DNA from 4 places in the Pseudoduganella sp. GW821-FHT12E03 genome. Region 1 is predicted to be linked to each of the others. Evidence: predicted binding sites of a transcription regulator. Region 1 holds the regulator's gene; each other region holds the start of a gene.
The links. The regulator FNR, encoded in region 1, switches genes on or off when oxygen is low (the NO sensors DNR and NnrR bind a similar motif). The targets are predictions, from matches to a motif close to TTGATNNNNATCAA.
Positions count from the first base shown of each region.

Region 2: a site for FNR is predicted at 3,090-3,103, ahead of AC1RRC_RS25495 (universal stress protein). Genes of this name have one in related genera too.
Region 3: a site for FNR is predicted at 2,427-2,440, ahead of AC1RRC_RS02880 (DUF2249 domain-containing protein). Genes of this name have one in related genera too.
Region 4: a site for FNR is predicted at 6,275-6,288, ahead of AC1RRC_RS17135 (CehA/McbA family metallohydrolase). Genes of this name have one in related genera too.

Region 1 is NZ_JBXAQJ010000002.1:826,395-834,308, forward strand. It holds gene AC1RRC_RS07305 (FAD-dependent oxidoreductase) at 1-82, shown strand, start outside; gene AC1RRC_RS07310 (DUF4214 domain-containing protein) at 192-1,295, shown strand; gene AC1RRC_RS07315 (hypothetical protein) at 1,339-1,599, opposite strand; gene chrA (chromate efflux transporter) at 1,905-3,251, shown strand; gene fnr (fumarate/nitrate reduction transcriptional regulator Fnr) at 3,394-4,197, shown strand; gene AC1RRC_RS07330 (helix-turn-helix domain-containing protein) at 4,225-4,950, shown strand; gene AC1RRC_RS07335 (sensor histidine kinase) at 5,030-6,529, shown strand; gene AC1RRC_RS07340 (response regulator) at 6,526-6,939, shown strand; gene AC1RRC_RS07345 (sensor histidine kinase) at 6,950-7,914, shown strand, end outside.
Region 2 is NZ_JBXAQJ010000011.1:66,246-74,159, forward strand. It holds gene AC1RRC_RS25485 (MBL fold metallo-hydrolase RNA specificity domain-containing protein) at 1-915, shown strand, start outside; gene AC1RRC_RS25490 (universal stress protein) at 1,171-2,013, opposite strand; gene AC1RRC_RS25495 (universal stress protein) at 2,066-2,908, opposite strand; gene AC1RRC_RS25500 (thymidine phosphorylase family protein) at 3,204-4,733, shown strand; gene AC1RRC_RS25505 (ribose-phosphate diphosphokinase) at 4,730-5,644, shown strand; gene AC1RRC_RS25510 (nitroreductase family protein) at 5,676-6,314, shown strand; gene AC1RRC_RS25515 (sensor domain-containing protein) at 6,253-7,914, opposite strand, start outside.
Region 3 is NZ_JBXAQJ010000001.1:736,463-744,376, reverse strand. It holds gene ubiT (ubiquinone anaerobic biosynthesis accessory factor UbiT) at 1-295, opposite strand, end outside; gene AC1RRC_RS02890 (U32 family peptidase) at 292-1,281, opposite strand; gene ubiU (ubiquinone anaerobic biosynthesis protein UbiU) at 1,292-2,323, opposite strand; gene AC1RRC_RS02880 (DUF2249 domain-containing protein) at 2,498-2,746, shown strand; gene AC1RRC_RS02875 (permease) at 2,778-4,082, shown strand; gene AC1RRC_RS02870 (hypothetical protein) at 4,101-4,307, shown strand; gene AC1RRC_RS02865 (pyridoxal phosphate-dependent aminotransferase) at 4,333-5,535, opposite strand; gene AC1RRC_RS02860 (hypothetical protein) at 5,648-5,854, opposite strand; gene AC1RRC_RS02855 (LysR family transcriptional regulator) at 5,927-6,856, opposite strand; gene AC1RRC_RS02850 (tartrate dehydrogenase) at 6,978-7,914, shown strand, end outside.
Region 4 is NZ_JBXAQJ010000006.1:220,147-228,060, reverse strand. It holds gene AC1RRC_RS17175 (putative bifunctional diguanylate cyclase/phosphodiesterase) at 1-50, shown strand, start outside; tRNA gene AC1RRC_RS17170 (tRNA-Ser) at 73-162, shown strand; gene AC1RRC_RS17165 (hypothetical protein) at 528-1,292, shown strand; gene AC1RRC_RS17160 (hypothetical protein) at 1,363-1,578, opposite strand; gene AC1RRC_RS17155 (Panacea domain-containing protein) at 1,706-2,197, shown strand; gene AC1RRC_RS17150 (hypothetical protein) at 2,194-2,583, shown strand; gene AC1RRC_RS17145 (hypothetical protein) at 2,596-3,051, opposite strand; gene AC1RRC_RS17140 (helix-turn-helix domain-containing protein) at 3,292-3,588, shown strand; gene AC1RRC_RS17135 (CehA/McbA family metallohydrolase) at 3,622-6,150, opposite strand; gene AC1RRC_RS17130 (methyl-accepting chemotaxis protein) at 6,334-7,914, opposite strand, start outside.

The DNA.
Region 1 (7,914 bases):
GGCGCTGGCGGCGGCCACCTTGCCCGACGCGGCAGGCTTGCCCCCGGCCGGTCCCGGCGATGCGGAGCATGCGCGGCGGTAAATCCGGTCGCCAAGCGATGTAACCCTGGAAACAAAATGTAATTGTTGCCGTGGCCAATAACAGTGCTGATTAAGATCAATCATCACATTGATTTTTCCGGAGGCACGCCGTGAGCTACAGCACCCTGACCCAGTATGCGGGCTTGACCAATTTTGAAATGAATACCGCGCCGCGCCTGCCCCTGTCGGTCTATTCGCCCGGCAATGGTGCGACGTCGGTGTTTGATTACGCGGCGCTGTACCAGGCGGATTACGCGGGCGCGGCCAGCCATGCCGTGTTCAGCTGGCAGGGCCAGGCCGGCGCCGTGTATTCCATCACGGCCGGCAGCTATCTCGATCCGAAACTGTTGCTGGTATTTGATGACATGGGCAAGGCGATTGCCGAGGATGACGGCGGCGGCGTCTTTGGCAGCGACCATGTCAGCTTTGTCGCGCCCTATACCGGCACGTATTACGTCGACGCGTCGTGGGTGCAGGGGAGCCGTGGCGGCGAGCAGAAAGTCACGCTGGGCATCCTGGAAGACCTTGGCAGCAGCAAGGTCGCGGTGACCGGCGGCACGCCGCGTAGTGAACAGCTCGACGGCACCGTGGGCGATGACGACATGTATGGCATGAGCGGCGATGATTCGCTGTATGGCGGCAAGGGCAATGATTTCCTGGATGGCGGCTGGGGCACGGATTCCTCGTATTACCTGGGCAACCGCAACGACTACACGGTGGCCAAGGATGGCGGCGGCTTCCGCGTGACCGATAAAGCCGGCGCGGAGGGCAGTGATTTGCTGGTCAACGTGGAACGGCTCGATTTCGGCGACGTCGATCTGGCGCTCGATATCGATGGCGCCGGCGGCCAGGCATACCGGCTGTACCAGGCCGCCTTTAACCGCACCCCGGACAAGTCCGGGCTGGGGTACTGGATTGCCCAGCTGGACCGTGGCGCCAGCCTGACCGACGTGTCGCAAGCCTTCGTGAACTCGGCCGAGTTCACCGGGCGCTATGGCGCGAACGCGACCAATGCCAGCATCGTCAGCAACCTGTACTGGAATGTGCTGCACCGTGCACCCGAACAGGCCGGCTTTGACTACTGGGTCGATGTGCTCAACGGCCACCGCGATTCACTTGCCAATGTGCTGGCCAATTTCAGCGAGAGCAAGGAAAACTATGCGAACCTGGTCGGGGTCATGAGCAATGGCGTGGAATTCCAGCCATGGGGGTGAGGTAGCGTGAAATAACAAGGCCGGCATATGCCGGCCTTTGTTGTTAGTGGAGCGGGCGGTTGCGCAGCCAGTCCGTGCTCCAGCCGGTCTGGGTTTGCTCGCCAGAAAAGTCATAGACGCAAAACACGCGTTCATCGAACGCGGCCACCAGGACAAAATCACTGCCTTCGAAATCAGGTTGCGTCATCAGGTTCAAATACGCTTCGTCTGCCATTGCCAGATCCGACGTCGTGGTTTCCGTCCACGCCAGGCGTTCGCCGGTCATGGTGCGGACATAGATATGAAAATGTTCTTGTTGCTGCATAGCTATTCACCAGTTTTAAGGAGGGCAGTCCTCCATCCTAAGCGTTCTTGGACGCGGCGAAAAGGCCCGATTCAATCGTGCGCCGGTCTTTTTTGCAGAATAGTGCGGTTTTTCAGTATTTTGTGGAAATTGATGTACGTTACTCGGGTGAATAGATTCAAGGCCATTAATAATGTGGTTTCGGAAAGGTTATGCCATTGACTATTTGCCGTGGGAATTAGCATATTTGAAATAATTCTATGGGGCATACGGTCCGCTTCGTACAATGCGAAGATTGCTCCAATTCAAATCACTGTATGGATCCGATGCACCCTTCCCACGTCAAACCAGCGCCGGTCGGTTTCTGGCAAGCGTTCGCCTTTTGGCTGAAGCTGGGTTTGATCAGTTTCGGCGGCCCGGCCGGGCAAATCGCCATCATGCACCAGGAACTGGTGGAAAACCGCCGCTGGATTTCCGAACGGCGTTTCCTGCATGCGCTCAATTACTGCATGGTGCTACCGGGACCGGAAGCGCAGCAGCTGGCCACCTACATCGGCTGGCTGATGCACCGCACCTGGGGCGGCGTCGTGGCGGGCGGGCTGTTCGTCCTGCCATCGCTGCTGATCCTGATCGTGTTGTCGTGGATTTATATCGCGTTTGGCGACGTGTCCGTGGTGGCGGGGCTGTTTTATGGCATCAAGCCCGCCGTCACCGCCATCGTGGTGCAGGCGGCGCACCGCATCGGGTCGCGCGCGCTGAAAAACAATGCGTTATGGGCGATTGCCGCCGCCTCGTTCATTGCGATTTTCGCCTTCGATGTGCCATTCCCGCTGATTGTCCTGGCGGCCGCGCTGACGGGATACATCGGCGGCCGCATGGCGCCCGCCACGTTTGCCATTGGCGGCGGCGGCGGCCATGGCGGCGCCGAGGCGTCGTATGGCGCGGCGCTGATCGACGACACCACGCCGCCGCCGGCCCATGCGCGCTTCCGCTGGCGCAAGCTGGCGCTCATCGTTGTGGCCGGCGCGGCGCTGTGGACCTTGCCGATGGGCGCGCTGACCGCGCTCTTTGGCTGGCACCACACGCTGACGCAAATGAGCTGGTTTTTCACCAAGGCGGCCCTGCTGACCTTTGGCGGCGCTTATGCGGTGCTGCCGTATGTCTACCAGGGCGCGGTCGAACACTATGGCTGGCTGACGCCGCGCCAGATGATCGACGGGCTGGCGCTGGGTGAAACCACGCCGGGGCCGCTGATCATGGTGGTGGCGTTCGTCGGGTTTGTCGGCGGCTATGTCAAGGCCGTGTTCGGGCCGGACGCGCAATTCCTGGCGGGGGCAACGGCCGCCGCGCTCGTCACGTGGTTCACCTTCCTGCCCTCGTTCCTGTTCATCCTGGCCGGCGGCCCGCTGGTGGAGTCGACCCATGGCGACATTAAGTTCACGGCGCCGCTGACCGCCATTACCGCCGCCGTGGTCGGGGTGATCCTGAACCTGGCGCTGTTTTTCGGCTACCACGTGTTGTGGCCGGAGGGGTTCCATGGGCGCTTCGACCCGTGGTCGGCCGTGATTGCCGCCGGGGCCGCGGTGGCGCTGCTGCGCTACAAGCGCAATGTGATCCACGTGATTGCGGCCTGCGCGGTGGCGGGACTGGGCGTGAAACTGGCGCTGGGTTAAGCCAGCGCCATGCCAAGGCGGCAAGGCCTTGTCACGGATCCCCTACATTAACTCATGGCAATGCCCGATACCGTGACAGCGCCGGGAGCGCGATACTGGTGTTCATCGAGGACGTGCAACGCACACCGAACAGGAGCAGCCCATGAATACCGTGATTCCCATCGCCGCCGCCAACGCCAGCACGGTGGCGCCAGCCGCCAAATCGGGCAAGGTCAATTGCACGCTGTGCAGCTTTAACCGCTTTTGCCTGCCGCAAGGCCTGGCCGACAGCGACGTGGCGCGCCTGGACCAGATTATCGCCCGCCGCCGCCGTCTGGCGCGCGACGAGCAATTGTTCAGCATGGGGGCCTCGTTCGGCAGCCTGTTTGCGGTGCGCCTGGGCCACTTCAAGACGGCGCAAGTCAATATCCACGGTGAGCAGCAGGTGACGGGCTTCCACATGGCGGGCGACTTGCTGGGGATGGATGCGATCGGTTCGGGCTTGCACAACTGCAGCGCCACCGCGCTGGAAGACAGTGAGGTCTGCGAAATCCCGTTTAACCGCTTGCAGGAACTGGCGATGCAGACGCCGTCGCTGATGCAGCAATTCCACCGCGTGCTGGGCCGTGAAATCCAGCGCGAACAGGCGATCATGCTATTCCGCGGCAGTATGCGCGCCGACCAGCGCATGGCGCTGTTCCTGCTGAACATGGGCGCGCGTTACGCGGCGCGCGGCTATTCCTCCGCCAGCTACCAGTTGCGCATGTCGCGCGAAGATATCGGCGGCTACCTGGGGCTGACGATCGAAAGCGTCAGCCGCCTGCTGGCCCGTTTCCGCAAGCAGGGCTGGATCAAGCTCGACAACCGCGATATCCGGCTCCATGACCGCGACAGCCTGGAAGCCCTGTCGACCGGACGGGAACCCGGCGCGGACAGCACCATTGCCGCCGAGGCGTGCGCCGCCTGAAGGGTTGTCATGCACGTTGAATGCCTCATGCCGGCGCCCCCGGACCCGGCGGACTGCTCCCAATGCGCGATGGGCAACCTGTGCCTGGCCGGCGGGTTGCGGCCCGGCGAGTTGGCGCAACTGGAAACCATCGTGGGCGGACGGCGCACGCTGATGCGGGGCGAATACCTGCACCGCGCGGGCGACGCTTTCGTCAAGCTGTACGCCATCCGCAGCGGCCACCTGAAAACGCTGCGCCATGCGCACGGCAATTGCCAGCTCACGGGTTTTCCCATGGAGGGCGAGTTGCTGGGGCTCGATGCGATCGCCGACGGCTGTCATGACACCGACGCGGTGGCGCTCGAAACCTGCGAAATCTGTGAAATTCCGTTTGACCGGTTGCGTGAATTGCTGGTGGCGGTGCCTGCGTTGATGGACCAGTTCCACCGTGCGCTGAGCCGTGAAATCCAGCGCCAGCAGGCCTCCCTGTTCCTGATGGGGAATGCGCGCGCCGAGCAGCGCCTGGCGCTGTTCCTGGTTGGATTGCGGGCGCGCTATGCGGCGCGCGGCGCGCCGTCCACGCAAATCCAGCTGCGCATGTCGCGCGATGAAATCGGAGCCTACCTGGGCTTGACGATGGAATGCGTGTGCCGCTTGCTGGCGCGCTTCCGCAAAGCGGGATGGATCACGCTGACGGGCCGCCACCTGACCATCGTGGACGGGCCGCGGCTGGCGGCGCTGGCAGAGGGCGTTTGCCAGGAACCACTGGTGTAGCGCCACTTAACCCGGCGTGCCTTCCCGTGCTATTCTGCGCGAAAAGGTCACGTGCCGGGTTGGCGACAAGGGGAGTGGGTTGGATAATTTTGTGATGGAAGGCCGCAACCTGGAATGGCTGCTGGCCGCCGCCAGCGATGCCATGCTGATTGCAGACCACGGCGGCCACATCGTGCTGGCCAATCCCGCGTTGTGCAACCTGTTTGGCTATGAAGCCGGGGCATTGCAGGGGCAACCGGTGGAAACGCTGGTGCCGGCCCGCTTGCGCGCGGCGCACGCCGGCTTGCGCCACGGGTTCAGCGCGCATCCGCGCCCGCGCGCCATGGGTGCGGGGGCTGAATTGTCCGGCGTGCACCGCGACGGCCGCGAATTCCCGGTCGAGGTCAGCCTGTCTCCGCTGAGCGCGGACCCGCCGCTGGTGCTGGCCATCGTGCACGACATCACGGCCCGCAAACAGGCCGAAGCCGCCTTGCAGGAAAGCGAAGCGCGCATGCGCGCGGTGTTCGATTCAGTGGCCGACGCCATCATTACCATTGATGAGCATGGCGTCATGGAGCGCCTCAATCCCGCCGCCCAGGCCTTGTTCGGCTATGCGGAAGTGGAAGCCGCGGGGCAAAACGTGTCGATGCTGATGCCACCGTCGCACCGGGACCGCCATGACGGCTACCTGGCGCATTACCGCGCCACGGGCGAACGCAAGATCATCGGCATCGGGCGGGAAGTGGAAGGGCGGCGCAGGGATGGCGCGATTTTCCCGATCGAACTGACTGTGACGGAAATGTGGCTCGGCACGCGTCGCATGTTCACCGGCGTGGTGCGCGATATTTCACAGCGCAAGGAAGCCGAGCGCGAAAACCGCCAGCTGTTGCAGGAACTCACCAGCGCCAACGAGGAGTTGACGAATTTCGCCTATGTCGTGTCGCACGACCTGAAAGCGCCGCTGCGCGGCATCGGCTCGCTGGCCGACTGGCTGGCCACCGATTACGCCCAGCACTTCAATGAGGAAGGCCGCGAGCACATGCGCCTGCTGATCAACCGTGTGCACCGCATGGGCGCGCTGATTGACGGCATCCTGCAGTATTCCCGGGTTGGCCGCGTCAGGGAGGCACGGGTGGCGGTGGAGGTGAACCGCATGCTGGCCGACGTGGTGGATTTGCTGGCGCCGCCGCCGCACATCACGGTCACGGTGCAGCCGGACATGCCGGTCCTGGTGATGGAGCCGACGCGGCTGCAGCAAGTGTTCCATAACCTGATCTCGAATGCGATCAAGTACATGGACAAGCCGGCCGGCCGGATCACGGTGGGCTGGGCCGAACTGGACGGGGAATGGCGCTTCAGCGTGACTGACAATGGCCCCGGCATCGAAGCGCGCCACTTTGAACGGATCTTCCAGCTGTTCCAGACCCTGGCGCCACGCGACCGCGTGGAAAGCACCGGGGTCGGCCTGGCGCTGGTGAAAAAAATTGTGGAAATGTACCAGGGGCGGGTCGGCGTCGAGTCGGTGATAGGCCAGGGCAGCACCTTCTGGTTCACCTTGCCGGCCGGCGTGCGGCCGTCCCTTCTTCAGGAAAATGAATGAAAGTAGCCAACAAACCGATTTTGCTGGTCGAGGACGACCAGGTCGATATCATGACGATCCTGCGGGCACTCAAGGAAATCCATGTCTGCAACCCGGTGGTCAGCATGGAAAACGGCGAGGCCGCGCTGGACTGGCTGTCGCGGGCGGACGGCGATTTACCGTGCATTATCTTGCTGGACCTGAATATGCCGATCATGAATGGCATCGAGTTCCTGCGGCTGGCAAAACAGGATGAGCGGCTGCGCCGCATTCCCGTGGTGGTGCTGACCACGTCCGAAGAACAGGAAGACAAGGTGCGCAGCTTTGATCTCGGAGTGGCGGGCTACATGGCCAAGCCGGTGGATTACCGCCGCTTCGTGGAAATCGTGCGGTCGATCGACATGTACTGGACGCTCAGTGAAATGCCCTGAGGGAGAACCGATGGAACGCCCCGCACTCAATGTGCTGATCGTCGAGGATGACGTGGTTGACCGCATGGCGTGCCGCCGCACCTTCGCCGCGGCGCCGGAAGCAGCGTTTACCTTGGTGGAAGCCGATAGCGGGCAGCACGGACTGACCGTTGCCCGGCAAGGCCAGGTCGATTGCATCCTGCTCGACTATGGCTTGCCCGACATGAGCGGGCTGGAGTTCCTGGCTCAACTGCCGCCGTCCGGGCCGCCGGTCATGATGCTGACCGGCGCCGACAGCGCGATGGTGGCGGCGGAAGCCATGCGGCGCGGCGCCCGCGACTACCTGGTCAAGGATGGCGAGGGACGCTACCTGGCGCAATTGCCCGCCGCCATCTTGCGCATGTTGCGCGAACAGCGGCTGCTCGATGGCAAGCAGCGCGCGGAAGCGGAATTGCGCAAGCTGGCCGCGCACCAGGAAAGCATCCGTGAAGATGAGCGCAAGCGCATTGCCCAGGAAATTCATGATGAACTGGGCGGCTTGCTGACCGGGATTAAGGCCTATATCGGCGTGGCCATCGAACGGGCAGGCGGCCATGCCGACCCGCTGCTGGCGGAAGCGTCAGGGCTGGCGCAGGACGCGATCGCCACCGTGCGGCGCGTGATCACCGACTTGCGGCCCAGCGTGCTCGACCAGCTGGGCCTGTGGGCGGCGCTGGAATGGCATACGGAACAGGTGGCGCAGCGCTCCGGCCTGCGCTGCGCCTGCCGCATCGAACCCGATGCCGCGGAGCTGGAACTGGACGCGGGCCGCAGCACCATGCTGTTCCGCGTGGTGCAGGAAGGATTGACCAACGTGGTGCGCCATGCGCAGGCGGCGTCGGTGCTGGTCGATGCGTGGCGCGACGGTGGCAGTTTGCTGATCACCCTGGTGGATGATGGCGTCGGGATTACGGAAGAACGGCTGCGCAATGGCGCATCCTGGGGGATTATCGGTAT
Region 2 (7,914 bases), on a different contig from region 1:
GGGCATGCTTTCCATGCGCGCCTGCGGCGCGCCGGGCACATCCTGGGGGCGGCCGGCATCACGGTCGAAGCGGACGGCGTCAGCGTGACATTTTCCGGCGACCTGGGACGTCAGCACGATGTGCTGATGGCGCCGCCGGAGACAGTCGAACGCAGTGACTACCTGGTGATGGAGTCCACCTATGGCGACCGCCTGCACGATCCTGAAGATCCGGCCCGCCTGCTGGCGCGCACCATCCGCGAAACCGCCGCGCGTGGCGGCGTGACCGTGATTCCGTCATTCGCGGTCGGGCGGGCCCAGAACCTGCTGTATTACATGCATCTGTTAAAGGCCAGTGGCGATATCCCTCCCGTGCCGGTCTTCCTGAACAGCCCGATGGCCGCCGACGTCACCGCGCTCTACCGACGCCACCGCCACGACCACCATCTGACGCCGGCGCAGTGCGACGCGATGTGCCACGCGGCCACGATCGTCAACAGCCCTGCCGAATCCATCGCCCTCAATCAGCGGCGGGTGCCGATGGTGATCATCGCCGCCAGCGGCATGGCCACCGGCGGGCGCGTGCTGCATCACCTGAAAGCGTTTGCGCCGGACCGCCGCAACACCATCCTGTTTGCGGGGTTTCAGGCGGGCGGCACGCGCGGCGCCGCCATGGTCGGCGGTGCGCCGAGTATTAAAATCCATGGCGAATATGTGCCCGTGCTGGCCAACGTGGTCCAGATCGACAATTTGTCGGCGCATGCTGACCAGGGCGAGCTGCTGGCCTGGCTGGGCGGCTTTGCGGCGCCGCCCCGGCGCCTGTTCCTGACGCACGGCGAACCGGATGCGGCTGAAGCGCTGCGCCGCCAGATCGGCGAGAAGCTGGGTTGGAACGCCGAGACGCCAGCCTATGGCGCCGAAGTGGAGTTGGTATGATGGCGCCGGGGATCGGCGCAGGGCGTCATGCCGCCTTGCTGGCGGAACGCATGCTGAAATTGCCGGTGTCGGTATAGCCTCGGCACCAGCATGATGCCGAGCACGTTGGTGCGCGCTGCCGGAGTAAGGTGTTCCATGCTGCCCCTCAATATGGATTGTCCGTGGATGATGGGTTTCCCGCAGCGCCCAGGTGGACTTCGCCGGGCGGCGGCAGGGGACAAGACCGATTGACACCAACATGGACCCGGTAGGATTTCAGTGCGCCAGCAGCACCGGTACGGTCATGGTATTGAGTACGGTGCGGGTGACCCCACCCAGCAGGATTTCCCGGTAGCGTGCATGTCCGTAGGCCCCCATCACCAGCAGGCCTGCGCCGATGCTGTCGGCCAGGGCCAGCAAGGCCTCGCCCACGTCGCCATCGGTGGCCTGCCGGACCACGTTGACATGGACGCCATGGCGGGCCAGGTAGAGCGCGATATCGGCGCCCGGTTCGTCGCCATGTTCATCGGCCCCGCTCGCCGCATCAAACAGCGCCACCGTCACGCCGGCAGTATTGACCAGCAAGGGAAGGGCGCCCGTGATGGCGCGCGTGGCTTGGCTGCTGCCATCCCAGGCCACCAGAACCGGTTTGCCGGCCGGCTGGAAGGCGCCGGCGAACGGGACCACCAGTACCGGCCGGCAGCTGTTGAGGATGACATACTCGGGCAAGTCTTGCAGCAGCGCGCCGGTGGCCGGATCGTCGCGGTCGGCCTGGCCGACGACGAGCAGGTCGGCATAACGCGACTGCAGCGTGAGCCCGCCATAGGCGTCGTCATCGACCAGCCGGTGTTCGCATGACTGTACGCCCAGCCGTTCGGCCAGGGCGGCGTGGCGGTCGAGCGTCACCTGTGCGCTTTGCCGCGCGCGCTCGGCAAGGTCCGGGCGGATGAAATCGCGCGCCCCGCCGTCCTTGCCACGGTAAACGAAGCGTGAAATACCGGTCATGGCGGCGCACACCAGGTGCGCTTGCTGTTGCTCCGCCAGTTGCGTGGCCAGCTCCAGGCGGGCCGCGGCGCTGCGCGCATTGTCGGCGTGCAGCAGGATAGTCTTGTATTGCATGGCATTCTCCCCAGGTTCAATCGCAGGCCGGCCGCATGCGCGGGCGCGACGGTTAGTGCGCCATCAGCACCGGCAGGGTCATGGTGGCGAGCACGGTGCGGGTGGCGCCGCCGAGGATTTTTTCGCGCAGGCGGCTGTGGCCATAACAGCCCATGACCAGCAGGTCGGCGCCAATGGTGGCGGCCAGCGACAGGATGGCGTTGCCAGCGTCGATCGGTGTCGGCGAACGCATGACTTCGACCTTGACGCCATGCCGCGCGAGATACAAGGCGATGTCGGCGCCCGGTTCCTCGCCGTGCGCGTCGCTGCCCACCTCGGCGTTGAACATGGCCACGGTGACCTGCTCCGCGCGGCGCAGCAGCGGCAGCGCCGCCGTGATGGCGCGCACCGCTTCCAGGCTGCCGTCCCAGGCGATCAGCGGACGCTTGCCGCAGGACGGGAACCGGCCCGCATAGGGCACCAGCAGCGCCGGCCTGCCGGAGTGCAGGATCACGTGCGCCGGCAAATCGAGCAGCAGGCCACCCTCGCCATGGTCGTCGGGATTGGGTTGACCCAACACCACCAAATCGGCATAACGCGCCTGCAGGCACAGCCCGGTGTATTCATCGTCATTGTGCAGGCGTGTTTCGCTGGCCGGCATGCCGGCCCTGGCCGTGACGTCGCTAAACCGGGCGAGCGCCTGGTTTGTGCGTTCCGACGCATGGCGCACACAGTCCGCGATGATCAGGCCGCTGCCTTCGAACATATTGACGGATGACATCTGCCTGGGAACGCCCGTCATCGCGACGCCGACCAGGTGTGCGCTCTCTTGCAGCGCCAAGCCGGCCGCCAACTGAAAGCGTGCGGCGGCATTCTCGGCATTATCCGCGTGGACCAAAATCGTGCGATAGGACATGGTGAACTCCCTCGTTGCGTTGAAATAAAGTGATGCGGCCTGACGGCATGGCAGATTGCGCTTCCACTACCTTGATGTCTGACATGCTGCATAGCAGTTTGGGCGGGTTGAATAATGAATTCCATGATTTAAATCAAATCGTCATGTGGTATCCGTTGCGCCGGCTGTTTCTGGCGGCAATTTGATCTTGGTCAAATCGTGTGCCTGACTTGTATATTCCCCGGCGGTATTGTGTGGGCTAGCGGCGCAGGGGTAGCCAGTCCGGTTGCCGCGGCGGCCGTCGAAAGGAACCGTCATGAACCGCAACTTCGCCGGCGCCGCCGGCCTGCGCCTGCGCCGGCTGGGCATCGACACCTACCAGCAGTGCGTGGTGTACCTGCGGTCCGATGCGCCGATTGTGCGGTCCGAGGGTTTCGAGGCGCAATCGCGGCTGGAAATCCACCGCCAGGATGCGCCAACCCGGACGATTGTCGCCACGCTCAACGTGGTGCACGCCCCGCTCCTGGCGCTTGATGAGATCGGCGTGTCGGAAGCGGCCTGGCGCGCGCTGGACGGCGCCGATGGCGACGCCATGGTGGCGGTGCACGCACCACCCTTGCTGTCGTTCGGCGCCATCCAGGCCAAGATTTTCGGCCGCCCGCTGGGGCGTGACGTGGCCGGAGCCATCGTGTCCGACATTGCGGCGGGTCGCTATTCGGAAATTGAACTGGCCGCCATGATCACGGCCTGTTCCGGCAACCGGCTCGATGCCGCTGAAACCCATGCGCTGACCGCGGCCATGATCGCTGCGGGGCAGCGCCTGCACTGGGAGGCGCCGCTGGTGGCGGACAAGCACTGCGTGGGCGGCTTGCCGGGAAACCGCACGACCTTGCTGGTGGTGCCGATCGTGGCCGCCTGCGGCCTGCTGATTCCCAAGACCTCGTCGCGCGCCATCACGTCGCCGGCCGGCACGGCCGACGTGATGGAAACGCTGGCGCCGGTGGCGCTGGACCTGGCGGCGATGCGGCGCGTGGTGGAGCGGGAGGGCGGCTGCATCGCCTGGGGCGGCGCCATGCAGTTAAGTCCGGTGGATGATTTGCTGATCCGGGTCGAGCGGCCACTGGGACTGGACAGCGATGGCTTGCTGGTGGCGTCGATCCTGTCCAAGAAGGCCGCGGCGGGCTCGACCCATGTGCTGATCGACATCCCGGTCGGGCGCACCGCCAAGGTGCGTTCGCCGGAGGCGGCGGGGCGGCTGGGGCAGCGGCTGGTGGAGGTGGGCCGGCAACTGGGCATGACAGTCAGTATCGAAATGACGGATGGCGAACAGCCGGTCGGGCGCGGCATCGGGCCGGCACTGGAGGCGTGTGACGCGCTGGCCGTGCTGCAAAACCAGCCGGGGGCGCCGGTCGATCTGCGCAAACGCGGGTTGCTGCTGGCAGGCTACCTGCTGGAACTGGGCGGCCGGGCGCCGCCTGGCGGCGGCCTGGCCATGGCGTCCGGTGCGCTGGACGGCGGCGCGGCATGGCGCAAGTTCCAGGATATCTGCGACGCCCAGGGCGGGCTGCGCACGCCGCCGCGCGCCCGCCACACGCAAGTGCTGTGCGCCGCGCACGCGGGCTGGGTGGTGGCGGTGGACAACCGGGCCCTGGCGCGCGCCGCCAAGCTGGCCGGGGCGCCCAAGGCGCCTGCCGCCGGGCTGGTGTTCCACGCGCCATTGGGAACCCGGGTGGAAGTGGGGCAGCCGCTGCTGACCCTGCATGCGGAATCGCCGGGGGAGTTGGCCTACGCCATGGCTTATGCCGAACAGCAGGACCATTTGTTTACGATCGTGGAGGCGCCATGAAGCCATTGCTGTTTGCCTTGCCCGGTGCGCAAGGCTGGATCGCCGGACTGGCCGCCGCTTTGCCCGGCGAGCCCGCTGGATTGCAGTTGCACCGCTTTCCCGATGGGGAATGCTGCCCGCGGTTCGAGGCCGATGTCGCCGGGCGCGATGTGGTGCTGGTGGCGGCGCTGGCACAGGATGGAGGCCAGACGCCGGATGCCAGGTTGTTTGCACTGTACTTGGCCGCCTGCGTGGCGCGGGAACTGGGGGCGGCCAGTGTCGGCCTGGTGCTGCCTTACCTGCCGTATATGCGGCAGGACGCCCGCTTTGCGCCTGGCCAGGGCGTGACGGCGCTGCACGTGGGGCGGTTGCTTTCGGGCTGTGCAGACTGGCTGGTGACGGCCGACCCGCATTTGCATCGCTACGCCAGCCTGTCGCAGCCCTACAGTATTCCGGCGCGGGCAGTGCAGTCCGCGCCGGCCATCGCGCAATGGGTGACTGCCAATGTGGCGCGTCCCGTGCTCGTCGGTCCCGACCAGGAAAGCGCGCAATGGGTGAGCCAGGTGGCGCGCCTGGCGCATTGTCCGTACGTGGTGCTGCGCAAGGAGCGTCACGGCGACAACGACGTGGCGGTCAGCGCGGATGTGCCGGACTGGCGCGCCGTACAGGATTGCGTCCCGGTGCTGATCGACGATATCGCTTCGAGCGGCTGTACGCTGGCCGCGGCGGTACGACTGTTGCGGGACGCGGCATTGCCGCCGCCCGTCTGCGTGGTGGTGCACGCGCTGTTTGGCGGCGCCGCGCTGGACGTGCTGCGCGCGGCAGGCCCGGCCCGCATCGTCAGCTGCAACACCGTGCCGCACCCGTCCAATTGTATCGATGTGTTGCCGGCGCTGGCAGATGCGGCCCGGCAGTTGTGCGCCGCACGCTAGTGGCGCCGCGTATTGCCAAAGGAGCCTGACCATGGATAACCGATATGAACACCGTTCCGACATGCCGCTGATCGGCCGCGAAGCGCTCGAATTGGACGCGGACTTCAGTGCACTGGGCATCGCGCTGCGCGATATCCTGTTGCTGCGCCACTCCCAGCATGCATTTGCGCCGGAGCCGGTGCCGCAGTACCGCTTGTCGCGCCTGCTGTGGACCGCATGCGGCTGCAACCGTGACGGCGCCGCGTTGCGGACCGCGCCATCGGTCTGCGGCGGCGCGGCCATCGATTTGTATGTCGCCATGGCCACCGGCTTGTACCGGTTCGACGCCGCCGGCATGGTGCTGATCCGGTGCGGCGACGCCGACTTGCGCGGCGCTGGCGGGCATGACGGGCCCGCAGCGCCACTGGAGCTGATTTATGTGGCCGACCTGGCGCGCATGACCGGCGTGCCGGCGCCGGACCGGCTCTGGCAGGCGGCGCTCGATGCCGGATTCATGGCACAGAACGTCAGCGTGTTTTGCGCCGCCGAAAACCTGGCCACCAACATGCAAGTGCCGCCGGAGCGCGCCGTGCTGGCGCGGGCCATGGGACTGGAGGGGGGCGCCTGTGTCATCCTGCGGCAACCGGTCGGGCTGCCGCGCAATGCGCCGCCCCGGAGTCCCTGGTTGTAACGTTGCACGCAACCGCCATCGATGCCGGCGCCGTTTGGCGCGCGGCGCACCATTCCACCAGCCGCTCCGGCGCCATCGGACGGGCAATGCCGTAGCCTTGCGCCGCTTCGCAGCCCAGTGCGCGCAGCGCGTCGCAGTGGGCTGCCGTTTCGACGCCTTCGGCCACCACATCGCGCCCCAGTGCATGGGCCAGGCGGATGACGCCGGACACGATGCCATAGTCGTTGCGGTCCTCCAGCATGGTGCGCACGAAGCTCTGGTCCACCTTCAGGGTGTCGACCGGCAGCTTGCGCAGGTAAGTCAGTGACGAATACCCGGTGCCGAAGTCGTCCAGCGCGAACTGCACGCCGAGGTCGCGGCAGGCGGCCAACACCAGCATGGCTTGTTCCATGTCTTCGATGGCCGTGCTTTCCAGGATTTCCAGTTGCAGGTCGCAGGCGCTGATCGTGGGCTGGCGGGCCAGCGCCGCGGCCAGCGCGGTACTGAAACCGGGCGCCAGCAACTGGCCGGCGCTGACATTGACACTGACGGGCAGGTGCAGGCCGCCGGCATGCCATGCCGCCATCTGCGCCAAGGCGGTGTCGATGACCCACGCGCCGACCTCGAGCTCCAGCGGGGTGCCCGTCAGGTGCCCCAGGAATTCCCCGGGGGGCACCAGGCCGCGTACCGGATGCTGCCAGCGGATCAACGCTTCCGCGCCCGCCACCGCGTCGCTGCGCAAGTCCACCTTGGGCTGGTAATGCAGCGTGAACTCGCCGCGCTGGTGCGCCAGGCGCAGGCCCTGCAGGGCCAGGTGGTGCTGCTGCGCCAGGCGGTCGCTTTCCGGATCGAACAGCTGGTAGCGGTCGCGCCCGTTTTCCTTCGCCTGGTACATGGCCTGGTCGGCATGCCGCAGCAGCGCATCGGCGTCGCCATTGTCATCCGGGTAGCGCGCCACGCCGATGCTGGCCGATATGCGGGCCATCGTGCAACCCAGGTCGAGCGGCGCCCGGATGGCGGCCAGCACGCGGTCCAGCGCTTGCGCGCATTCCCCGGGCGTGCCGGCATTGGACATCAGCAGCACGAATTCGTCGCCACCGAGGCGCGCCAGGGTATCGTCGGCCCGGATCACGGCCGACAGCGCCCGCGCGATCTGCACCAGCAGCCGGTCGCCGGCGGCCTGGCCCCAGCGCTGGTTGATGTCCTTGAATCCGTCCAGGTCGAGCAGGCAGACCGCCAGCGAACTGCCGGTGCGGTTGGTGCGCTGGATCGCATGGTCCAGGCGGTCGGCCAGCAGCCGGCGGTTGGGCAAGCCGGTCAGCGGATCGAAATTGGCGACGTGATCGAGCTCGGCCTGGTGCGCCTTGATGTGGCTGATATCGGAAAACACGCCAATATAATGTTCGATGGCGTCGTTCTGGTCGCGCACGGCGGTGATCGTGAGTAATTCGGGATAGACCTGTCCATTTTTGCGTTTGTTCCAGATTTCTCCGCGCCAAAAACCATTGTTCAGCACCGCCTGCCACAGCTCCCGGTAAAACGCCTTGGTATGGCGCCCCGATGCCAGCAGGGCAGGATGGCCGCCGATGACCTCGACGGCGGTATAGCCGGTGATGCGTTC
Region 3 (7,914 bases), on a different contig from region 1:
TGGCGGCGATTTCCAGGTCGGCCCTGGCGCCGCGCGGCAGTGCGCCAAAGCGCGTTCCCTGCCAGGTGAAATCAAACGCCACGCCGGCGTCCGTGACGGCGATGCGCAACGGCCGCCCTTGCAAGCTGTCCCGCACGTCGGCCGGCAAGTGCGGCCGCAGCACCACGTTCAGCGCCGCGCAAAACAGCACGGAACCGGGAAACGGCGGCAGGCGGCCCAGCAACGCGGCCAGTGGCGGCGGCAAGCCCGGGCGCGCCGGAGCGGCCGCGCCGGACCGCGATGGCTGCGCGCTCATGATGCCGCTCCTTCCACCACGGCCGCGCCAGCGCGCCGGGCATTGCCGCCGATGCCGGCGTGGGCCGCAATTGCGCCAGGGATGCCGCCCTCGGGCGGCATCCCCTCCATCCCGGGACGGCCATGCCAATAGCCGTTGCACGCGCCGTCCGGCGCGACCGGTTCAAGGCTGCCGGCCACGGGCACCAAGCCGCGCCGCAACGCGTCAAACGCCGCCAGAATCTCCATGGTGCCGCGCGACTGGGGGCTGATACGCAGCACGTCCACCCCGAGTTCCTGCAACTCCGGGAGGTCGCCGGCCAGGTTATAGACTTTGGCCGACTGGGTCTGGATGCCATTGAGCACCAGGAACGGCTGCTTTTCCCGCGTTTCCAGCAGCAATCCGTCGGGATAGTCGATACAGCTGAAGCGGCAATCGTCTTTCGGCAAATTGCGGTTGCGCGCCGTAAAGCAGCGGGCGGAAAACGCCAGCGGCATGCGGCCATAGGTAAACACTTCGGTTTCCATGCCGGCCGGACGCTTGCGCAGGATCTCCGCCAGGCCCTCGCGGCCCATTTCCAGCGGCATCACCCAGCGCCGCGCGCCCAGGTCATGCATCAGGTGCAAGGTGCACGCGTTATAAATATTCAGGTGGGGACCGGCGATAAAGCCACCGGGCAGCGCATCGTCGCCGGTCAGCAGATGCACCGCCCCCATATCGCCCGCTTCGACCTGGTAATGGCCGTTACGCACAACGCGGCGCAGCGCCGCCGCGTCCGAACCCGATTCCTGCAACACCAGGGTGGACAGCACGACTTTCTTGCCGGCGTCCTGCAGCCGCTCCGCCACGGCCATCCAGTCCGCCAGGCGCAGTTCGTGGCGGCGCGAACACACGGTTTCGCCGAGGTATACGATATCGGCCGCACTGGCTGCGACGCCGGTATAAAACGCCAGCACGGTGTCGCGTGGCCAGTAATACTGCAATGGGCCCAGCGCAAGTTTCAACATGGGATTCCTTTCACTTCCACGCGCGGTGATAGGCGCCCAGCGTGTGCTGCTGGCCTTCCGCGACTTTGTTCATTTCCGCCATCCAGGCCGGGCGCACGCTGTAGCGCGCCGGGTTGGCGCGGCACTGGTCGATCGCTTCGCGCCACACGCGCGTTACTTGCGCCGCATACGCGGGACTGCGCTGGCGGCCTTCGATTTTTACCGCGCGCACACCCATCGCCATCAGGCGCGGCAGCAATTCCAGGGTATTCAGGCTGGCCGGTTCTTCCACCGCATAATAGGTTTCTCCCGCCACATCGAAGCGGCCCTTGCACAGGGTCGGGTAACTGGCGTTCTCGCCATCGGCGTAGCGGTCGATCAGCACGCCGTTCAGGCGCGCTTCCAGCCCTTGCGGGGCAGGCTCCCAGCGCACCGCCTTGGCCGGCGAGCAGACCCCGTGGGTATTGGGCGACTCGCCGGTGGCGTACGACGACAGCGCGCAGCGCCCTTCCGCCATCACGCACAGGCTGCCAAAACCGAACACTTCGATTTCCACCGACGTGTTTTCCAGCACCTGCCCAACCTGGGCCAGTGACAGGACGCGCGGCAGGACGGCGCGCGCCACGTTGAAGTGGCGCTGGTAAAAGTTGATGGCGTCGGCGCTGGTGGCGGACCCCTGCACCGACAAGTGCAGGCGCAAGTCCGGATAGCGTTCGGACGCGTAGCGCATCAGGCCCGGGTCGGCCAGGATCACGGCGTCGATGCCGGCCTGCGCGGCGCGGCCCACGGCGTTGCGCCACAATTGCACGGCGCCCGGTTGCGGGTAGGTGTTCAGCGCCAGCAAGACTTTGCGGCCGCGCCGGTGGGCGTATGCAATGCCTTGCGCAATGGCGGCATCGTCGAAATTGAGGCCGGCGAAATTGCGCGCATTGGTAGCGTCGCGAAAGCCGAGATAGACGCAATCGGCGCCGTTGTCAACGGCGGCCCTCAGCGCCGGCAGGCTGCCCGCGGGGCACACCAGTTCGATCGGCGGGGCGGTTTCAGGTACGGCTGTCTGGGTCATGGTAGTGAGTGAAAAAAAGCCGGCCGCGGACGGCCGGCAAACATGCAGGGTGGGGAATCCGCCAGGCACGACGCACTGTACCGCGCCCCTATCGCGGCTTTCCTTGACTTTGATCAAGGAAGCAAGACTTGACTGAATGTGACAATGGATTCAGATCAATACCGAAGAGAGCGCATGATGAACACCACCACCCTCCCCTCCGCCACCAGCGAAATCGACGTCACCGGCATGGAGCCGCCGGAACCCATGCTGGCCATCCTCGAAGCACTGGAGGTGCTGCCGGAGCATGGCGCCCTGCTGGTGAAACTCGACCGCGAGCCGCATCCGCTGTTCCGGGTGCTCGATCAAAACGATTACCGCCGCCACGGCGGCTGGCAGGAAGACCGCAGCTACCGCTTGCTGATCTGGCGCGACCCCGCCTGAGCCACGCAACCCGTTCCCGTTCGGATCTGCCATGCAGCGCGCCCTGACCTTTTCCCACAATCCTCCGCTGTCGGTGCCGCTGCGCTTCCTGCTGTGCGCGCCGCTGTTCGCCCTGCTGGCGGGCGGCGTGCTGCTGTGGTCCGGGCCGGCCGCCTTTGCCAGCCGCTGGACTTCACCCATGCTGGCCGCCACGCACTTGCTGACCCTGGGCAGCCTGTGTATGGCCATGCTGGGCTCCCTGCTGCAAATGCTGCCGTCGGTGGCCGGTGTCGCGATCCCGCAGCACCGCTGCGGCGCCGCCGCCCATGCGCTCCTGTGCGCCGGCACGCTGGCCCTGGCAGGCGGCTTCCTGTTTGAACTGCCAATGCTGTTCATCGGCGCGCCGGCAATGCTGGCGCCCGCGCTGCTGGGATTGACCGGCCTGTGCGCGGCCGGCTTGTGGCAGCGCCACGCCGATGGCGCGGCATCGATGGTGGCGGCGATCCGCACCGCGCTGGCCGCGCTGGTGGTCACCGTGGTGCTGGGCGTGCTGCTGGCCAGCCAGTTTGCCTGGCCCTCGTCGCTGCCGCTGCCGCTGCTCCACGTGACTGACATCCATGCGGCTTGGGGCTTGCTGGGCTGGACCGGCTTGCTGGTGGCCGGCGTGGCTTACCAGGTGGTGCCGATGTTCCAGGTGACGGCGCTGTATCCCGGCTGGATGACGCGCGGTTTCACCAGCACGATGTTCATCTTGCTGGCGGTCGTCTCGGTCGCGAGCGGCCTGGCGGAACACGCCGCGCAAACCTTTACACGGGCCGGGGTGGTGCTGGGCGCGGCGGGCTTCGCGGTGTTCGGCGCCGTCACCGGCGCGCTGCTGCTGGGCCGCAAGCGTCCCAAGCCGGACGTCACCAGCCTGTTCTGGTACACGGCGATCGGAAGCCTGGTGGCGGCCTGCACGCTGGGCGCAGTGGGCGCGATGAGCGTGGCGCCGCTGGTGCCGGGCGTGCTGCTGGTGGTCGGATTCGCGTTTTCCGCCATCAACGGCATGTTGTACAAGATCGTGCCGTTCCTGGTCTGGTACCACTTGCAGGAGTCGGTCCAAGGCGGCAGCCGCAGTGTGCCCGATGTGAAAACCATGATTCCTGATCCCTGGACCCGGCGCCAATTCGGCGTGCACGCCGCGGCGCTGGCGCTGTTGCTTGGCGCGTGCGTACGGCCGGACTGGCTGGCGCGTCCGGCGGCGGCGGCATTTTGCCTGTCGTGTTGTTTATTGTGCGCCAACCTGGCGTGCGCGCTGCGCGTCTATGCGCGGCTGCGCCGCAACGGGACCGGCGCGCCCCTGCCGCGCCCTGCCTGACACTTTGCTTGGAGAACGATGATGAGTACCCCGATCCTTCCCGCCTATCGCGGCCCTTCCATGAGCGTCACCGTCACCACCGATGGCCACCGGGTACACCGGCTGGCGGACGACCGGCCCTACCACGGGCGGGTGCACACTTGCGTGATCCGGCGCGACCCGATGGTGGCGGCGCTGTTCGGCGCGCCAGGCAAACCGCCACGCCGCAACAAGCGCGCCGCCTGACCTGGCCCCCCGGTCGCGTCCACCATCAGCGCCCGAACAGCTTGCCCATGCGCGCCACGGCCTGCTCGATACGGTCATAAGCGGTGGCATAGGAAAAGCGCACGTGCCGATGTGGCGCGGCGACACCGAAATCGTCGCCCGGCACAAAGGCCACCCCCGCTTCGCGCAGCACCGCCATGACAAACGCGGTACTGTCGCCGGCGCTCTGGTGCGGCACGGCGCTGCAATCGGCATAGACATAAAACGCGCCGTCCGGCATCACCGGCACACTGAAACCCAGCTCGCGCAAGGCCGGCACGAAGAAATCGCGGCGGCGCTGGAATTCAAGGCGGCGCTGTTCGTACACTGCGATCGATTCCGGGTGGAAGCACGCCAGCGCCGCGTGCTGCGCCACCGTTGACGGGCAAATAAACAGGTTTTGCGCCAGTTTTTCAATCACGCCCACCAGCGCGTCGGGCACCACCAGCCAGCCCAGGCGCCAGCCCGTCATATTGAAATACTTGGAAAAACTGTTGACGGTGATGACATCGTCATCGAGGCCCAGCGCGCTGTGCGGTGGCTGGCCATAGGACAGGCCCTGGTAAATCTCATCGACGATGGCAAAGCCGTGGCGCGCCTTGACCGCCGCCAGCAACGCCGTCATTTGTTCGACCGTCAGCGAAGTGCCGGTCGGATTCGACGGCGACGCCACAATGACGCCACGGGTAGCGGCGCCCCAGTGTTGCGCCACGTGCTCCGCCGTCAACTGGTAGCGCTGTTCCGGGCCGGAGGGCAGCAAAACCGCCTTGCCGCCAAACGCCGAAACGAAATGGCGGTTGCAGGGATAGCTGGGGTCCGGCATCAGTACTTCATCGCCTTCGCACACCAGCGCGGCGCACGCCAGCAGCAACCCGGCCGACGCGCCGGCCGTGACGATGATGCGGCGCGCGGGAATGTCCAGCCCGAACGCGGCGCGATAATGTTCGGCGATCGCTTCGCGCAGCGCGGGCAAGCCGAGTGCATCGGTATATTGCGTGGCGCCGCCACGGATGGCGCGCACGGCGGCTTCGGCCACCAGTTCGGGCGCCGTGAAATCCGGTTCGCCCACGCTCATGCTGATCACATCGACACCGGACTTCGCCACGTCGCTGGCCGCCTTCATGATTTCCATGACACGGAACGGTTCGATCGCCTGCACACGGGCGGCGGCTTGCAGGGCGCGGGAAGCTTCAGGCTGGGTCGGATTCATACGGTGCTTTCAGGCGGAACGGCGGGGCTCCGATTATAGCGGAACGCTGTTCTGCGAAAACCCCGCAGCGCGGTATAGGACGGCGCCACGCCGCCGTATACCGCACCGCCGCTTACAGTCCCCGCGTCTCGGCCAACGGACCGGCGGCCACCGCATTGCACTGGCAATTATCGCCACAGCCGCAGTTCGGGCCGCAACTGCATTGCGCCGCCGCTGCCTGTGGCGCGCAACCGCAGCCGCACCCCGCACCGGCGCACGCGCGGCAGGCGCAGGCGGTGGCGGCCGACTGGCGGGAAGTATAACGATTGGTAAAGTTCATGCTGATCTCCTTGAAGTGGCGCTGGCCAGGTGTGCCAGCAAGATCAGGTTAATCATTCCCATCATGGGAAGGTCAAGCGTCTTTTTCAGCTATTTTTGGCGCCAGCGCGTCGGTCATGAAGTCCACGAACGTGCGCACCCGCGCCGACAGCTGGTGCCGTTGCGGATAGACAGCGTAAATGTCGGCATCCGTTGTCCGATAAGCAGGCAGCACCTGCACCAGCCGCCCGCTCTGCAGGTAGCGTGCGATATCCCACTCCGCCCGCATCAGGATGCCATGGCCGTCCAGTGCCCAGTTGACGGCAATTTCGCCATCATTGGTAGTGAGGTTGCCCCGCACCTTGACGGCGTCGGCCTGCTTGTCGGTGTCGCGCCCGGACACCAGCCGCCAAAGGCCATACGCTTCATCGCCCTGGCGGATGCTGATGCAATTGTGCTTACGCAAATCATCCGGCGCTTTCGGTTCGCCGTGCGCCGCCAGGTATTTCGGCGCGGCGCACAGCAAGCGCCGGTTCGGCGCCAGGCGCCGCGCCAGCACCCGGGTATCGGCCGGCGCGCCGAAGCGGATGCACACGTCGAACTGGTCATCGGTCAGCGCAGGCGGGTCCACCGACAGTTGCAATTGCACATCGACTTCCGGATAGCGCAGCACATAGCGGGAAATCGCCGGCGCCACATGCAGCCGCCCGAATCCCAGGGTGGCATTGACGCGCAACTGGCCTTTCGGCACACCTTTCGACGCGGTCAGCAACTGGTCCAGTTCGGCCATCTCATCGAGGATGCGGCGCGCATGCCGCACCAGCACGTCGCCTTCCGGCGTCAGTCCCATGCGCCGCGTGGTGCGGTTCACCAGAGGCACACCGATGCGCGCCTCGATCAGGGCCAGCCGCTTGCTGACGGCAGAGGTGGTAATGCCCAGTTCCCGCGCCGTACCGCTCAGGCTACCGCAAGTGGACAAGGTGACAAAAAAGGCCAGTTCGGCCGGCTGGAACGCGCTGCTCATGGTTGATTGTGGAGGTACGGGTTAACAATGGATTGAGTTTATCGGCCATTTTCAATGCCGTCCACCCTTTACAGTGCCCTCGTCAGCCCCCGATTCCCCCCAACCACCAAGGAGACGCACCATGAAGACTTACCACATCGCAACCATTCCAGGCGACGGCATCGGCAAGGAAGTGGTTCCCGCCGGCCGCGCCGTGCTCGAAGCGCTGGCCGCCGGCGGCGGGGAATTCCGCTTTGCTTTCGAAGACTTCGACTGGGGCGGCGATTACTACCGCCGGCACGGCGTCATGATGCCGGCCGACGGCCTCGATGCGCTGCGCGGCAAGGACGCCATCCTGTTCGGATCCGCCGGCGATCCGGACATCCCCGACCACATCACCCTGTGGGGCTTGCGCCTGAAAATCTGCCAGGGCTTCGACCAGTACGCCAACGTGCGTCCAACCCGCATCCTGCCCGGCATCGACGGGCCGCTGAAACGTTGCGGACAGGACGACTTGAACTGGGTGATCGTACGGGAAAACTCGGAAGGCGAATACTCGGGCGTGGGCGGCCGGGTGCACCAGGGGCATCCGATCGAAGCGGCCACCGACGTGTCGATGATGACCCGCACCGGCGTCGAACGCATCCTGCGCTTTGCCTTCGTGCTGGCGCAATCGCGTCCCCGCAAGCAGCTGACTGTCATCACCAAGAGCAACGCGCAGCGCCACGCGATGGTGATGTGGGACGAAATCGCGCTGGAAGTCTCGCGTGACTTCCCGGACGTGCAATGGGACAAGGAACTGGTCGATGCCGCGACAGCGCGCATGGTCAACCGCCCGGCCACGCTCGATACCATCGTCGCCACCAACCTGCACGCCGACATCCTGTCCGACCTGGCCGCCGCACTGGCGGGCAGCCTGGGCATCGCCCCGACCGGCAACATCGATCCTGAACGGCGCTATCCATCGATGTTCGAGCCGATCCACGGCTCAGCGTTCGACATCATGGGCAAAGGCCTGGCCAATCCGGTCGGCACCTTCTGGTCGGTCGTGATGCTGCTCGATCATCTGGGCGAACACG
Region 4 (7,914 bases), on a different contig from region 1:
TTGAGAAAGCACTGCGGGAGAACTGGACGCCGGTGCAAGTCCCTGTATAATGCTGCGGTCTTAACGACATATGGAAACGTGGCCGAGTGGTTGAAGGCAACAGTCTTGAAAACTGTCGACGGGTGATACCGTTCGTGAGTTCGAATCTCACCGTTTCCGCCAAGAAATAAAACAAGCCGCCTGAAGCGGCTTTTTTTATTTCTTGGCAGAAACTCGCAAGGCGCCTGCGCGCCTTGCGAGTGAGATTCGAAGGTCTCGCGCGTATTAGCGCGTACCTCTTCGAATCCTCTGACTGATCTGCAGTAGTCTGTGGCGAGCGGGAGCGAAGCGACCCGCAAACAGCCAAGTCGCCAGTGAAATTCTCAATTTTCCCCAATGCACTCATTTGATGTGTAACTAGCATATTTATATTTATAAATTCAAAAAACAATTATTAACAAAAAATAAATTGATTTATTGAAAATTTCACCATAAAATTTTCTGCGCAAATATCCGCACCAGACGGATTCTGGTAGAAAAACTAGGGAATGGAAATGGTGAAAGAAACATCTTTAATTACAATTTTTAAAAATGCAGCACTGGCGGCTAGTTTTCTTGTTGCAGCAAATGCATCGCACGCCGCTGATTATGTATCAAGTACAGGAAAGCAGGCTGGCGATTTATTAAGGCTGACAACCGATGTCTATGGCTTTGTACCGACGTCAACAGCACCAGGTGTCGACCAATCAGTGCGCTGTGCTGGAAAAGGCTCCAGGTTCACGGTTGTGAGCATTGTTGGTGCGGATACAATCGTTAAATTCTTTGACGTTATGGAACCGCTTAGCCAAGATACATGTGGAGGCAATGTACTACGCACACATGAAGGATCTGTCTACAAGATTCCCAATGATTCATACGCTGCGATACAGTCCAAAACGACAGGAATTGCATATGGCGCACTTTTGGTGCCCTTTAAATTCCGGCTTGGCAGCGATAAGAAGCTTGTAAGCTCAGTGTCCGCGGCACCGTATATGGGCGTCCGCCATAGCATGCTCCAATTCCTGGGATTTGAAATTATGCCGATAGTTTCAGCTGGACTCGGTATGGTGCCAATCACAGATCCGGTCAGTAAAGCGACAGAAACCAAAGCTGCATTTTCCAGCGCGGTTGGCGTAACAATTACCACCATTAAGGATAGCCAGTTCAGCGCCGGGATGGTGTACGGTAAAGATTTTTTAAGTAAGACCGATAAAGCCGCTGACCCAACTGCTTCAAAGCCTTGGGTGTCGCTGTGGGTGGGGATGAGCTTGTAAGTATTGGCGAGATTTCGGCATGAAAAAAGGGCAGCCAAGCTGCCCTCATCACCGGCCAACCACGCCAGCCTCAATGCTCCGTCATCCCCCGCAAATTCTCAATATCCGCCACCGCCATCTTCCAGCTGGCTTCGCCTCCGCAGGCAGCCAGCATCTCCAGCGGCAGCTCGACTTGCTTGAGCTGTTTGCCCTCCAGCGAGATGGTGTAACGCATGCTGGTGAAATCCACGTCGTAGGTTTTCCGCAGGCCTTGCCGGCGGGTATAAGTGTCGTGTGCTGCAGCCATCAGATCCTCCCATGCAAAGAGTGGTTATGCCAGTCTAGCACGCCGCGCGCCGTACACGCGCGCTTGTATTTGGCTGTATGGGCACCCAGTGTTAAACTGTCAGTCAACCCACACCGGAAAACACGCCATGTTGCACAGTCCCAAAGCCATTGCGAATTACTTCCTCGATCTGGCCCAGGCCAGCGGGCAGGCCATGACGCCCATGAAGCTGCAAAAGCTGGTGTACTACGCGAACGGCTGGTACGCCGGCTATACCGGGCAGCCGCTGATCGATGAAGCGGTGGAAGCGTGGCCGTATGGTCCCGTGATCCCGTCGCTGTACCATGAATTCAAGCGCTACGGCAGCGCGGAAATCGACAGCAAGGCCAGCGAAGAGGGCCGGGAAGTGCCGGCGCCGGCGGACACGGAATTGCGCCAGTTCCTCGACAATGTCTGGAAACAATACGGCCAGTTCACCGGCATCCGCCTGTCGGAAATGACGCACGCGCTGGGCAGCCCGTGGGACCTGACCTGGAAAGCCGCGGCCGGCGTGCGCAATGCCGGGATACCGTTCGAGACCATCGCGCGCCATTTCAAACAGGCTGCCGACACCGCCCAGCAAAGGACCCACCAGTCTTGACGATCCCGACCCAGCAAGCACCGGCCGAAGCGCCGGGCGCGGCGCCTTCGATTGCGTCCGCGACCATCGATGCCAGCGCCGAGCCGATGCAGCCGTCGTCGGCCAACGTCACGGCCCAGGAAGAAGCGGATTTCTATCGGCGCTCGAGCGCCACTTTCCAGCTGGAGCAAAACCGCCAGAACCTGGGCGTATTGGGCCGTTTCTTTGGTTCCAACAGCGCGGCCTCGACCAATATCGCGGGCGCCGTGGTGGGCGTATCGCTGATTGGCGTGTTCGTGACCTTGTTTTTCCCGGGGAATGCGGAACTGGCGGAAACCCGCAAAGGGTTGATTGGCTTGATTACCGCCGCGCTGAGTTTTATTTTTGGCGCGGCCAGCAAGAAATAAGCAAGCGTTGAATCAGTAGTCGAAGCGGCCTTCGCCGCGCTTGCGCAGCGCGCCACCGGCCAGCACCGGCACATTGGCTTTCGCCTCACGCTCCGCCTGTTCCTGTTCCCGCTGGCGGCGGCGTTCCTGCGCCGCCTCTGCTCTGGCGCGGTGCTGGTCGACCACGCGCTGCTGGACTTGCCGCTTGCGCACGCAATCCTGGTACAGGCTGAGTTTTTGCAGCATGGCGGCCACCCACACGAAAGCAATCAGGATCGTCACGAAGCCAAAACCGTTTTGCCACATGCCGTAATTCTGGTCGATCACGGAAAACAATGGGCGCGCGCGTTCCAGGCTGTGTTCGCCAAATACCACCAGGCATCCTGCGAGAATGCCAATGATGATGGTGCCAACAATGTGACGTAGGCTGGTCTGGACTTGCCAGTCCAGCAATTCCAGCAATTCGGCGGGGTCGTAACTGTGAGACATGAAATTCCTGCTGCGGGGTGATGCTGAGTATATAGACGTGATTATGTCACAAATTTCATTGCCATCAGGCACTTATTAATAGGGAATGACTTCGGGCAATTGTTGGGATGGCGGTTGACCGCTATTTTGTTTTTAGATACCTTCAGGTGTCTATATGTATGAAGATTCATTTAAATTAGATACCTATAGGTGCTAAATTGGAATGTCACCTGGAGATTTACACGGGACTGCGAGCGGACCATGGATAAACGCCGCAACCCGCCAGACCGGGAAGCGCTGCGCGCTCAGCGGGTGGCCCTGTATGACGCGATTCAACGCGGGGAAGTCACCTTGCGCGATGCCGTCCGGCGCATGCGCGCGCTGTCCGGGCTGACGCAGGCCGAGTTTGCCGAGCACCGGGGCGTCAGCATCAAAGTGATCAAGGAAATCGAACGGGGTATAGCCAACCCGACCATCAATACGCTGAACCAGATTGGCGCCGTGTTCGGCCTGGAAGTGTCGTTCGTGCGCAAGGAAGGGTTGAAGAACGAATTGTAGCGGGAGCCGCAGGCGGGCCCCCGCTTCGTGCTCTTACTGCACGTTCACCGTCACATCATCAATCACGAACGACGTCTGCACCGTTGAACCCTCAATCCCTTCAAAGTAAATCCGCACCGTCTGGCCCTTGTACGCATCAAGGTTGAAGGTGCGCTGCACGTAGCTGCTGCCCTTGTTCAGGTTTGAATAGGTGGCCAGGGTTGCCAGCACCGTGCCGCTGGTATTGCGCACTTGCACTTTCAGGGTGTCGTACGCTTGCGTGGTGGTGGTTTCATCGGACGCTACTTTCAGCCAGAACGACAGGCTGGCGCTGCTGGCGCCGGATGGAATCGCCACTTGCTGGTACAGCGTATCGGTGTGGGCCGAGCCGTAGCCGTTCAGCCAGGCTTTATAGCTGCCGGTGCGCGCCGCCTGGCTGGCGTCGTTGGTGATCACGCCGCTGGTGGCGCTCCACGACGCGCTGCCGGATTCAAAGCCGCCATTGGTGATCAATTGCTGCGCCGTCACGTTGTTGACGCTGAATGCCACGCCGGCCGAGGTCATGCTGTTGCCGGCGGCATCATAGGCTTTGGCGGTCAGCGTGTGGCTGCCGTTGGCCAGGGTGGTGGAATTCAAGGGCAGCGAATAGGGCGCGGTGCTGTCGCTGCCTTTCAGCGCGCCGTCCACGTAGAATTCCACATTGGTCACGCCGACGTTGTCGCTGGCGTTGGCGCCCAAGGTGATCGTGCCGCTCGTGCCGGACGACGACGCGGAAACCTGCGGCGCCACCGTGTCGGACGGGCCGCCACTGGCCTGGGTCACCCAGACCGGCGCCGACCACAGGATGTTGCCATCGTTTTGCGTGATTTTCGCGTAGTAGAAATGCTCGCCATTGGCCGGCGTGATGGTGGCGCTGGCGGTGGAAGCCAGTTGCGTCACGGTGCCATTGCGGCCCGGCACGCCTTCAAAGATTTGCACGGTGGACGCGGTCTTGCCGCTGCTGCTGGCGAAGTTCGCGGTCAGGGTCAGGGCGCCATTATTCGTGAAGCGCTCACCCATCACGTGGCCATTGGCGGTCAGCACCAGCTGCGAGGATTTATCCATGGTGGCGAACACGCGGCGGGCGCGGATCGCATCCATGAAGCTGGCTTGCGTCAGCGCCGTGCCGGTCGGGATCAGCACGCCGGTGCGGTTGGTGTACGACGCGCCCCAGTTCGCGCAGTGGTTATCCTGGTTGGTGGAAAACGCCACGTGGAAGCCCATTTCCAGCGCTTTCTTGCAAGCGCTTTCATAGGTGCTGCGGCCGGTTTCGGTTTCCGTGGTGTTGGTGGAAAACGCCGAGGTATTCAACACTTCGCACAGCGCCATGGCCTGGTCGCCGTCGGCGCTGTAGCCGAGCGCGGTGCCGTTGACGAGGAACTGGCCGCTGGTTTCCGGGTGGTTGAACTGGCCCAGCCAGCCGCGCTGGCGCATCAAGGTGTACAGCGAGGCGTAATCGTTTTTCGCGATCAGCGTGTCGGCCAGCACCTGGCCGCTGCTGTTGAGTTCCCAGCCAACCAGTTCATCGGCGTTCAGGATGTTCAGGTGGCCGCCATTGTTGATGACACCCCACTCCATGCCATAAATGCCGAGGAAGCTGGGATTGGCCGCGTTGTAGTTGGCCGCCGCCGACAGGCCGGACTGGTACAGCGCCTTGGCGGTGGCCGGGTTGGCCGAGGTGTTGGTGCTGTCGGAGCCGTCATACATGTGGTTGTGCTCGGACGTCATCAGGAAGTCCAGGCCACGGCCCTTGGCGTAGGCATACGCATCGGCCGGGCCGAACGCGGCGCTTTGCGGCGCCTGGGCGCCGGTGCAGGAACCCAGTGCGCCGCCGCCATCGCTGTGGTTGGTCTGGCTGTGCATGTTGCCGTAATAAACCGTGTAAGGCAGGGACGCGGTGGCCGCGACGGCGCCCTGGCGCATGCGCTGCTGGGCGCCTTCCGCGCCGGACGCTTCCTTGCCGGACTCCCGGGCTTCCTTGGCTTGCTTGGCGGCTTTGGCCGCGCTGTTGGCGCCGGCCGGCATGGCGTTAAAGGCCGGCATCACGGGCGCCTGGGCCTGGCCGAGCGCCAGTTCCCATTCCTGTTCATGCACTTCCGCGTCAAGACGGGCCAGCGCCTGCGGCACGGCCACGTCCGCCACGCCGGCCGGGCTGCCGGCCGCGTCGAGCGAGACCGCGCGCAGGCGCACCTGGTAAATGCCGTCGGCCAGGCTGGCGCGGCCGCTGCGGCCATCCCAGTCCACTTTCACTTGCACCGTGCCTTTATGCAGGGCTTCGACGCCGTACCACCGTTGCAGCACGTCGCCGTTGGGTGTGATCAATTCGAGTTGCCAGTGCACGGCTTGCGCCTGTTGCACGTGCGGATAGCTGAACGCCAGGGTAAAGCTGCGCGCGTCGCGGTCGGCCGCATTGGCGGGCGCTTGCGTGCGGTAGGGCGCGTGCAGGGTGGCTTCGAATTCGCGGTGGTCTGCTTCGGAGGCAAACGCGGCGGCGGTGGCGGCGCAGGCAAGTGCCAGCAAGGTGAGGCGAGGTAAGGCAGGCATGATTCCCTCTTGTAATAGTGGTAAGTGAATAGTGGCAGCGAGGTCACTATGCACTTGCAAAACAAGAGGGACAAATTCAAATTAGCTTGGAAATTAAGACGAAATGTTTATAAACCGCTTTGATTTGTCTTAAATCAAACAATGCGGAGATTTTGTTTTAAATCGAACAAAATCTCCGGTGGATTATGCAATTCCGCTCATTGAAACAAGAGAAAGCTTTCGAGTGGTTAATTGTGACGGGCTTTCGTAAGAATAACCAGCGTCGCGTTCATGCAACGTAAAGATGGCGACCGCGTCCTGTAATGACGAGGCTTGCTGTTTCAGGCTTTCCGAGGCGGCCGCCGCCTGTTCCACCAACGCGGCGTTTTGCTGTGTCATTTCATCGATTTGCGTGATGGCCTGGTTCACTTGCTGGATGCCGGAACTTTGCTCCTGCGCCGCCAGCATGATGCCCGCCATGATGCCGGTGATACGTTCGACACTGGTCACCACTTCATGCATGGCTTTGCCCGCGTCACTGGCCAGCGCATTGCCCGCTTCAACTTTTTGCACGCTATCGCTGATCAATTCCTTGATTTCCTTGGCGGCGCTGGCCGAGCGCTGCGCCAGCGAACGCACTTCGGACGCCACCACGGCAAAGCCGCGGCCCTGTTCTCCGGCGCGGGCCGCTTCCACGGCGGCATTCAGCGCCAGGATATTGGTCTGGAAGGCAATGCCGTCGATCACACTGATGATGTCGACAATGCGGCGCGAACTGTCATTGATGGCGCCCATGGTGTTGACCACCTGCGCCACCACCTGGCCACCGCGCGCCGCCACTGCCGTGGCGCTGCCGACCAGTTGGTCGGCTTCGCGCGCATTCTCCGCACTGTTGCGGACGGTCGCGGTAATCTGTTCCATCGACGCGGCGGTTTCCTCCAGGTTGGAGGCTTGCGCTTCGGTGCGCGACGACAAGTCCGCATTGCCGCTGGCAATGTCGTTCGAGGCGTGGCCGATCGTATCAATACTGCCGCGCACGCTGCTGACGATGTCAACCAGGCTGTCGTTCATGGCCGCCAGCGAGCGCATCAATTGCGCGGTTTCACTGTTGCCGCGGGTCTCGATGTGCGACGTCAGGTCGCCTTGGGCGATGCGCTCGGAAATCTCCACCGCCTGTTGCAGCGGTACGCTGACCGAGCGCGCGATCATGCGCGCCAGCAGGCCGGCCAGTGCGATCAGGCCCAGCATGGTGCCGATCATGGTCCAGCGGGTTTGGCGCAAGTCGGCGATCTTCGCGGTTAACATGGCGTCTAGTTGTTTGCTGGCAGCCTGGTTGACGGCAAACTGGGCATCGATGGTGGCCGTGGTTTGCGCCACATATTCGGTGCCGGGGAAGTCCAGCGTTTCGGCGCGGACGATCTGGGTGCTGGCCAGTTGCATGACCTTATTGGTCATGTCATAGGCTTGCTGCCATTGCGCTTCGAGCTTCTCGCGCAGGGCCGGATTGGCGCGGAACGCCTTGTTCAAGCCGGCATTGGTTTGGGTCAGGCGATCATTGACGCGGCCGATGATGGCGGCCAGCACTTGCCGGTCTTCCAGCGAGGCTTCATGCTTGGCCAGTAAACCCGCGCCCTTGGCGCGCATCTTGCCCGTTTCTTCCGTCAGGTAGGGCAGCTGATAATACATGGACTGGATCAACTGGTAGCTGTCCACGTCCGGGTCCAGGCTCAGGCCGAACAAGTCAGCGGTGAGATCATTGACCACCAGCAGTTTTGGTACCAGCGC